Regions from separate parts of the Bacillus pfraonensis genome, predicted to be linked through region 1. Evidence: riboswitches for the same ligand, from Rfam matches in the RefSeq annotation. Region 1 holds a riboswitch; each other region holds the start of a gene.
What was found. A riboswitch is a leader RNA that binds a small molecule or an ion and turns the genes downstream of it on or off. The one in region 1 is predicted to bind thiamine pyrophosphate.
Positions count from the first base shown of each region.

Region 2: another riboswitch for thiamine pyrophosphate. It lies ahead of tenA (thiaminase II); the one in region 1 lies ahead of KFD70_RS25455 (MTH1187 family thiamine-binding protein).
Region 3: another riboswitch for thiamine pyrophosphate. It lies ahead of tenA (thiaminase II); the one in region 1 lies ahead of KFD70_RS25455 (MTH1187 family thiamine-binding protein).

Region 1 is NZ_JAHCDO010000039.1:9,801-13,087, forward strand. Features, by position in the region: gene KFD70_RS25445 (anaerobic C4-dicarboxylate transporter family protein) at 1-1,073, opposite strand, end outside; gene KFD70_RS25450 (cytochrome-c oxidase) at 1,309-1,689, opposite strand; TPP riboswitch at 1,821-1,922, shown strand; gene KFD70_RS25455 (MTH1187 family thiamine-binding protein) at 2,026-2,346, shown strand; gene KFD70_RS25460 (ABC transporter permease) at 2,318-3,094, shown strand; gene KFD70_RS25465 (ABC transporter substrate-binding protein) at 3,091-3,287, shown strand, end outside.
Region 2 is NZ_JAHCDO010000021.1:63,135-66,421, forward strand. Features, by position in the region: gene KFD70_RS20185 (ABC transporter permease) at 1-573, opposite strand, end outside; gene KFD70_RS20190 (ABC transporter ATP-binding protein) at 570-1,319, opposite strand; gene tenA (thiaminase II) at 1,288-1,983, opposite strand; TPP riboswitch at 2,068-2,170, opposite strand; TPP riboswitch at 2,232-2,343, opposite strand; gene KFD70_RS20200 (SH3 domain-containing protein) at 2,898-3,287, shown strand, end outside.
Region 3 is NZ_JAHCDO010000004.1:129,947-133,233, forward strand. Features, by position in the region: gene KFD70_RS05315 (alpha/beta hydrolase) at 1-999, opposite strand, end outside; gene tenA (thiaminase II) at 1,323-2,000, opposite strand; TPP riboswitch at 2,181-2,287, opposite strand; gene KFD70_RS05325 (MBL fold metallo-hydrolase) at 2,390-3,112, opposite strand; gene KFD70_RS05330 (homoserine dehydrogenase) at 3,270-3,287, opposite strand, start outside.

The DNA of each region.
Region 1 (3,287 bases):
AAAGCACGTACTGTAGCTGCTTGGCTATACAGTAAGATAGATAGGATAAATAACGCAATAGCGAATAACCATGGTGCACTTGTTACTAGATGTTGAATGGATCCTTGAATCATATTTAAGTTTCCGTTAAAGAATGTGTCTCCCATCCAAGCGATACCGAAAATTGCAACAACAGCTGTAGCACCGGCTTTAAAGACATTTCCAGATACAATGCTTTCTACATTTGGTTTACAGAAGATAATAATAAGAGCAGCAATTGTAAGCATGACCATTTCGATTGTATTTGGCATAGAAAGACGAACTAATTTTCCGTCTATCATCCATCCTGGACGAAGTACTTCGAATGAACCAAGAAGAACAACAAGAACAGTTGCGAATAAGAAAAGAATAACAGATAATTTGGCACCTTTCGCACCGATAAATTCTTTCTTTTCTTCAAGTTTAGGAATCATACCTTCTTTTAAACGCTTTAAGTATTCTGGATCTTTATTTAACTCTTTGCCCATTTTGCTTGCAACGAAAGCTGCTAACATACAAGCAATAAAAGTAGAAGGAATACTTACTTTTAAAATATCTAGCAATGTAATTTTATAATCAGCTAGCATTGCTAATAGAGCCACAGTTGCAGCAGAGATTGGACTTGCTGTAATTGCTTGTTGTGAAGCGATAACGGCAATTGACATCGGGCGTTCCGGTCTAATTCCTGATTCGCGTGATACCTCTGCGATAACAGGAAGTACGGAATAGGCAACGTGTCCAGTTCCAGCACACAATGTAAATAAATAAGTTACAATTGGTGCGAAGAATGTGATGCGCTTTGGATTTTTACGAAGTGCTTTTTCTGCAAGATGGACAAGGTAATCCATTCCGCCCGCAGCTTGCAATGCACCGGCAGCAGTAATGACTGCTAAAATCATCAGCATAACGTCAATAGGAGGAGCGGTAGGTTGTAAGTGGAAGACAAAAACGAGGATTGCCATACCAACTCCACCCATTACTCCTAGGCCGACTCCACCAAGGCGTGCACCGATAAAAATGCAGACTAGTAAGGTAAGAAATTGTAGCCAAAACATAATAAAATACCTCCAAAATTCATATGGTAAGATATTTTTGAATAATTTAATTTGAGTGATAATTATTAAATTAAACAAATGAAGTGCTGTTATATAAATCTTTTTTATTATATAACACATAAAAAGTAACATTCATTATATTTAGTAAAATTATTTTAAGAAAATGTGAAATGAGGATATTAAGAGAGGAAAAGAAAAAAGCAGAAACGAGTTTATTCGTTTCTGCTTTTTTCTTTTAAAGAATGCTATTGTTTTCTTTTATATGCACAAAAATATTAATAGTAAAGATAATAATGGAAAGAACAACAAGAATACTTCCACCAGCAACAAAAGGGATAGCTGCATGGTAACCGTAAATTTCAAAGGCAAGTGCAATCATCATAATCGGTAGTCCGATATTTAAGAGCCAAAAATGTAATTTACCAAGTTTTGAGGTGCCGGCTTCTTTAAAAATATAATATAAAATACCAGCTATCATCATAGAAGTCCATCCTAGTAATAAAACATGCACATGAACTGCGGTCAATTTGAAATTAGATGAAATTGACATGAATAATCCCATACAAACACCGATGACAAAATAAATAGAAGAGATTTGAATGAAACGAATTCCCATTTTTACCCCCCTTAATATACTTGTATTTTTGCTATGATAAAATATATGACCAATAGATTGTAAGCAGTATCATATTATAAAAAAATGTGGATTTGTTTGTTTGAAAAAATAAATCATGCTACAATGAAAACGAATTAAGACCGGGGAGCCAATTGGCTGAGAGGATGTAAGAAAGCATCGACCCTCAACCTGATCTGGATAATGCCAGCGTAGGGAGTTACTTAAAGTGATGTAAGCACATGTTATTGTATAATAACTTGCATACAAGGCTTTCCTGCGAATTTTGCAGGAAAGCCTTTTCTTTTTTATACAACATTTTGCAAGGGGGATTTTAGTATGTCACAACAAGTTACCATTTCATTTTCAGTTGTACCACAAGCGAAAAACAAAGATGTATATTCCGTTGTTGATAAGGCAATTGAAGTCGTGCAACAATCTGGTGTTCGTTACGAAGTAGGTGCAATGGAAACAACGCTGGAAGGAGAATTAGACGTGCTTCTTGATGTCATTAAGCGTGCGCAACAGGCTTGTGTCGATGCTGGAGCAGAAGAAGTGATTACTTCTATTAAAATTCATTATCGTCCAAGTACTGGTGTAACGATTGATGAGAAAGTTTGGAAGTACCGTGATGAATATGAAAAACCAGAAACGATCTAATATAACAATTACAACGATTTGGCTTATCCTTCTCATTGCTATATGGGAAGGATCTGTTTCATTATTTCGAATTGAACCGTGGATTTTACCGAAACCTTCTGCAATCGTTCAAGAGTTGATTGGAATGAAAGATTTATTGTTACCAAATACAATGCAAACACTGCAAGAAGTTATCATTGGCTTATTTTTTGCGATTTTACTTGGAACAAGTATTGCAATTATTATGGATGTTATTCCGTTATTTCGCATTTTAATTAACCCGTTACTGGTTATCTCACAAACCATTCCAATTGTCGTGCTAGCACCTTTATTTATTATTTGGTTTGGATATGGAATGCTTCCAAAGGTGATGGTCGTTATTCTTGTTTGTTTCTTTCCGATTGCTCTCAGTATTTTAGAAGGTTTTCAAACAGTAGATAAAAACATGCTTAAGTTATTACAAACAATGCGTGCAACCAAATGGCAAATCTATCAAAAGGTAAAATTTCCAGCCGTGCTCCCATACTTTTTCTCTGGGCTGAAAATTGCCGTTACATATAGCGTGATGGGAGCGATTATTGGGGAATGGCTTGGTGCGAGTGAAGGATTAGGTGTCATGCTTACGCGTGCAACAAAATCCTTTTTAACAGCTCGTGTATTTGGCATTGCAGCAATTATCGTAATGGTGACATTACTCTTGTATTTTATCGTAGAATTTATGGCAAGACTAACAGCACCATGGATATACAGAAAGGACGACAAAAAATGAAAAAAGGCTTAAAAGTGATGCTAGCAGCGCTGCTAACGGTAGGCGTGGTTGGTTGTAATGCAGCGAAGAAAGAAGAGAGTGCAGATAAAGAAAAGAAAGTAAAAGTTGTGTTAGATTGGTTTCCGAATACAAACCACACTGGTTTATACGTAGCAAAGACGAAAGATTACTATAAAAAGCAAGGGTTAGATGT
Region 2 (3,287 bases), on a different contig from region 1:
CGCTGCTCCAATTACACTAAGCGGAACAGCTATTTTTAAAGCAGAGAAAAAGTACGGAAGTGCAGATGGCAATTTTAACTTTAGAAAAATATCTTTTTTCGTTGCACCATATGTAACTAAAAGCTCCTCCCATTCCTTTTTCGTACTGCGTAACCCATCATACGTATTTACGGCAATTGGGAAAAATGTAATCAAAACGGTCACAACTACTTTGCTCCAAATTGAATATCCAAACCATAAAACAAACAATGGTGCTAGCGCTGTAATTGGAATCGTTTGTGATGCAACTAGTAACGGATAAAATGCTCTTTCTATCCATGTGCTAGCATTCATTAACATCGCGAGCCCCACACCAAGTACAATGGAAATAACAACTCCTATCAAAACCACGTATAACGTTGCCGGCAAATGAACTGTAAGCAATATATCTTGCAACGCCCACATTTTCGCTAGAATTGCAGTAGGAGATGGCAATATGTACATCTCGTCAACAATTCTAGCTCCCACCTCCCAAGCTATGAGCAGTATGCTACTTAAAATCAGTGCAGGTAATAACTCTGTCACACGCTTCATACGAGCACCTGCCTTTGCAGCATACTAAGTAATTCATCTTTTAAAGCTAATATCTCAGGTTTATGCAAATCTTTTCTTGAGCGATCTATTCCAAGTGGTACAATACGCTCCGTCAAAGTGGTAATAGGCTGCTCGGTCACAACTAAAATTCGATTGGAAAGAAAAAGCGCTTCCTCCACATCATGTGTGATAAATAAAATTGTTTTTTGCCACTGTTTCCATTGTTCAAACAACCATTCTTGCAACGTTGCTTTCGTTAAAGCATCTAATGCGCTAAAAGGTTCATCTAACAACAAAACGTCCCCGCCTGTTAATAAGGTTCGAATAAAGGATACTCGTTGCCGCATACCACCTGATAAATCTTTCGAATATTTGTTCTCGTATCCTTGTAAACCAAATTGTTCTAACAGCTCTTTTGCTTTTACATGTGCTTCTTTTTTCTTTATCCCCTGGCACTCTAACGGCAATGCTGCATTTTCAATAATCGTTCTCCACGGCAGAAGCATATCTTTTTGTGGCATATACCCTACAGGATGACTCGTTGTTTCTGTCAGTTGAATATTTCCAGCCGTAGGTTCTTCTAATCCTGTAATTAAACGAAACAATGTACTTTTGCCACAGCCACTCGGCCCAATAATGCTAACAAACTCTTTTTCTTGCACGGAAGCATCTAGACCGTTTATGATTGGCTTTTCATCATAATGAAAGGAAACATTATGAAATTGTAGTATGCTCTTGCTCCTCAAAACCCCACATCTCCTTACGATACGCCATATCCCAGAATAAATACTCAAATCGGCTAGAATATAAGAAAATCTCTTCTAATCTAGCTAGCTCTTGTTCAGATTTCCCTTCAGCTAGTTCATTTAATAAATCCATTAGCCAAATGCAAAGACTTCCATACTCTTCTGAGCTATATCCTTGAATCCACTCTCCGAAGAACTCATGATCCCTCGCTCCTGGAATATCATTTAAGCGCTTTCCAATTTCCCAATAACTCCACATACATGGAAGAAGAGCCGCAATTAACTCTGCAAGCGTGCCATTTTGAGATACTGACATCATATAGTTTGTATACGCTAAATTTTTAGCAGATGGCTTTGCTTCCTCCATCTCTTGTATAGAAATACCAAGACGTTTTGCATACTGTTTATGAATCGTCATTTCTCCATTTAAAATACCATCTATTTGTTCTGCAAATTTCCCCATCACATATGGATTCGTTGCCTTTACAACTCCAATTGCATAAACCTTCGCATAGTCTAGCAAATATAAATAATCTTGTACGATGTAATATTGGAATTTGTCTTTTTCTAACGTGCCATCCCCCATTCCAGTTACAAATGGATGGTTATGACTTTTCTCCCAAACAGGCTGCACAGTTTCAAATAACCTCTCACAAAATTTCATTTATATTTCCCCTTCCTTTATATCTATTTATTAAAATAAAAAACCACTTCTATATAAGAAGTGGTTCAGCAAATAAAAATACATTTATTCGTTGCTCCACTTCCCTTCGCTAGTATTACCTAGATCAGGTCCGTAAGGGTTAAGGATTATTCCTCTCTCAGCATGCAAAGCACCCCTAGTGGTTTTCACTATTAAATTGGCAAATAAAAAAGCCCCGTTTCTTTACGCAAAGAAACGGGGACCTAATGTTCATGTCCGAATTGCTTCCCTACGCTAGCATAATCTAGATCAGGTAGTAAAAGGATAAAAGACTTTCGGTCTTACTCTCAGCTGGCAACACCAGCTCTCCTAGCACAATATGAAATTACCATAGTCAGTATAACATTGTCATGTGTTATCAGCAACTGTTTTAAATTAGCATGGCACTTAAAAAGGATCTGGTCGCTTCTATGCATAGGCGGATTCTCTTCCCCACCTAAAAACGTTCTTCTTCCATTTTTTCAATTTGTATTTCTATATTTATTCTGAAAATACTATATAACTCCATTTTGATTTTTCGACATATGAGCTACGGCTATGAAAGTAAAAACAATTTTCCATTTATTCCCACTTTTTGTTTTCACACGGCATGGGGCAGAAAAAGGCCCTGACCGCTTCTATCCATTGACGGATCCTCTCTCCCACTCAAAAAGAAAGGTTTTATGTCGATTTTTTAACTGATATTTATATAATTATCTTTTATCCAAACTCTAATGATTGTTTATCTGTTATTCTTGTAATATATTTCGATTCCATTAAAAAGTCGTTATTTTTTTCACATATCATATTACAGTTATGTGAACAATGCACAAAATATTATATCTTTATACTATAATAAAAAATATATTAATACATCGATGGGGGGCTAATATTAGATGAAACAGAAAGCTACAGCTTTAACGGCAACTACTGTCGCAGTCGCATCTCTACTTCCATCCATAAATCAAGTAGACACACGTACTGTAGCAGCCCAAGAATTGCCTACACAAAACATTCAACATATAAAACCAGGCCCAGAAATATTATATTTGAATAATAGGATAAATACAAGAGATAAAACTAACTCCTTAAAAAAAACAAATATTGCGTTTACTAAATATACTGAACGGAACAATAGTTATATCGTAAATGCCAATGTGTTAAATATTCGTTCTAAACCAAATATCAAATCCTCTATTATTGATAGATTATCCAATGGTAAATTCATCTCCGTCCAAGAAACAAAAGGGGATTGGTATAAAGTCTCACATAATGGGCAACAAGGA
Region 3 (3,287 bases), on a different contig from region 1:
CATCATTCCGCCTTGACTATGGCCGAGAACATAAATTTGATTCTTGTCTATCATAGGATTATTTTGAAGAAAACGAGTCGCAAAAAGTGCATCATCTGTTGTTTCTTTATCAACTGTATAAAACGGACTAAATTGTGTTTTCAATCCATGTTCATATGTTCGTTTATTATAGCGAAGAACAGCAATTCCTTTCGAAGCAAGACCTTCAGCTAAATCGCGAAACGGTTTTAAAGCAAACGCAGTTTCATCTCGATCGCTTGCTCCAGATCCTTGCACAAGAATAACCGCTGGGAAAGGCCCCTCTCCCTTTGGAACAGACAGTGTTCCTGGTAATGGGAACGCGCCACTTCCGACTACTACTTCTTCTTCAGTAAACGAATCAGGATTACTATATGCCGGGCGCTGTGCAACAGAGTCGGATGACATACTAAGCTGGAAATCGTCTATTTTTCCAGATGGATCTAATCTAAACATGAAAGGTACAGTGAATTTTTCAAATACTAATCCAATTTCAATGTTTGTATGAACGGAATTCGTCTCTTTTTGCTTTACCTCTCCAATTCCAATAAAAGAACCTGCTTGTAACTGCAGGGGAAGTTCCTTCCAATAACTCTCCAGCCACTTTTCAGATATTATCTTCTGTAAAGGTCGAGAAGTTAAATCAAATGCAGATTTATAATTTTCAGTATGCATATAACGGATAAATGTAAGAGTAGTAGATATAACAGGATTTTCATCATCAGCATTGTTTATTTCTTTTATATTTGTGTTTGTTTCTTTGGATGTTGAGGTAAATTGATGGTTGAATGGATTATTATATGTATAAGGATAAAAACTTATTTTCAATGCATCTGTATTTCCCCTCTCATACAGACTTGGAGAAATTGCAAAATTTTTAGGTTGAATGGATTCTGCTGCGTATGAAACTGAGGGAATGCTTATTGCACAAATTGTACTAACGAGTAAAATCTTATTCGTTATTCGTTTTCTCGTTTTCATATTTATTGACTCCTTTCAAAGTTAAATTCTTTTAATACAACATTCCAAGCATTGTAAGGAAAATAAAAAACATCAAAGAGATTAATAAATTTCTTTACGCCCTCTAACAAAGAATGTGATATTATAAACAAACTTCAATAAAAACTACCTTCTTCCTCCTTTTTATTATGTAATTTTTTAATAATATATAAGCATCTAATTAGTGAAGTTGATTCTTCTAAAAACAGAGAAATAGAAATATTATTTTCGTACAAAAAAATGACTAAACTAAGTTAGTCATTTTCTATACTTTTTACACGCGTGATAAGAGACATATTTGTTTCTTATAAACTTATATCTTCTACTGGCCATTTTTCTAATGTGTAAGCCATCTCCCAAAATGAATATTCATATTGACTACTAATGACAAAATGCTGTTTCATGCGCTTACGATCAGTTTCTGTTACTGTTTCTGCAATGGCATCTAATCTGGCAATTTGCTCTTCTACTAAAGTACGGAACCAGTCAGAACCATATGCAGAAATCCACTCTTGGTAAATGGGTTCTTCCGGTTTACATTCCTTAAGTCGCTCACCAATTTCATAATAAAGCCAATAGCACGGCAAAATCGCTGCGATAACATCCCCAATATGTCCCTCGTATGCAGCGCGATACATATGTGATGTATACGCATAAGCCGTCGGTGCAGGAATGAACGATTCTTTTTCTTTTTCCGTAATTCCTAATTTTTTCGCAAAATTCTCATGCAGCGATAATTCAGCTTGGTATGTATTTTGTGCATGGTGCGCCATACGAGCTGTCGTTTCTAATTCAATCGCTTTTGCTGCTCCTAACGATTGGACTCTTGCAAAATGACTTAAATAATATGAATCTTGCAGAACGTAATAGCGAAAACTAGCTAAATCTAATGTTCCGTTCCCTAGTTTTGTCACAAATGGATGATTAAAACTTGCTTCCCAAATCGGATTAACTTCTTTACGTAATAACTGTGAAAATAACATGATAGACCCTCCAATAAACGTTTTAATAATAAAAAAATGAAACAAGTTTCTTAACGAATTGCTCGTTAGCTACTAGATTACTGAGACTCACTTCAAGTAGGTGCGCAAAATAAAAAAGCTTTCTTTACACACACGTAAAGAAAGCGGACTGGACATTATCAATATTTAAAAAAATATCATATTCTGTCACTTCCACTTCCCTACGCTGGTATTACCCAGATCAGGTCCTAAGGGTTTCAAAGATATTTTTTGATCTCAGCCTTTAAAAGGCCCCCCTAGTGGATAAATATATATAACTATTTAACTTTGATATTAATCATAACATATTCTAGAATACTATCAAATATTATTTGTAAATTCAATATCGCTAACATATAGGCACGAAAATGTTAGCAATCCTCTTCTACTAATCTCGCTATTTGCTCCTTCACATTCAAATTACAAACACCACCGTGATAACAAATCACCGTCTCAATATCAAATTCTAAAAATCTTCTAAGCGATTTTGTAGCTGTATCCATGTCTGGCGTTGTATGCGGAACAGGTCCTTTTAAGTTTCCACCAACGCATACTATCGCGTCGCCCGCAATTAATGTTTTATATTTTTCACTATATAAACTAATATGTCCCGGAGTATGCCCTGGTGTATGAATCACTTCAATGCCTCCGAAAAATGGTAGTCTTTCTCCGTCTTCTAATGTCCGATTTACTTTTGCCGTCGGAGGATTTTCATATAGAAATTGCATAACTTCTGGAAGTGCATCCCATTTGTCTTTACTCATTTTACTTGGATCCGTTTTCATTAAATGCACTTGTCCTTCAATATATGGCTTGTCTAATTCATGTGCGTATACTTCAATAGAATGGCCTGCCTTCTGCTGTATTTCAGGAAGACTTCCAATATGGTCTATATCTTGATGGGTTAAAATAACTGCTTGTAATTGTTCAAAAGGGACACCAATACCAATCATTGCATCACGAATCCCTTCTAATTGGCCTGGCATACCAGTATCGATTAATATAGCTTCTTTTTCATCCCAAAGTAACGTGGGATTTAATTCGAATTCTTGAATTTTTAATTTTAACACCGCTAAACCGTTTTCTATTTTCATATTACACGTCTCCCTCGATACATAAATTAGTGAAGGTATTTCACTTACTAAAATGTATCACGTTAAGGATATTTAATCAAACACTAAATTTATAATCATAACACAAAAATATTTATTTGTCAAATTTCTTTATTTGATCTACAACCAGAATTTTTCATCACACATCTTTCCGATA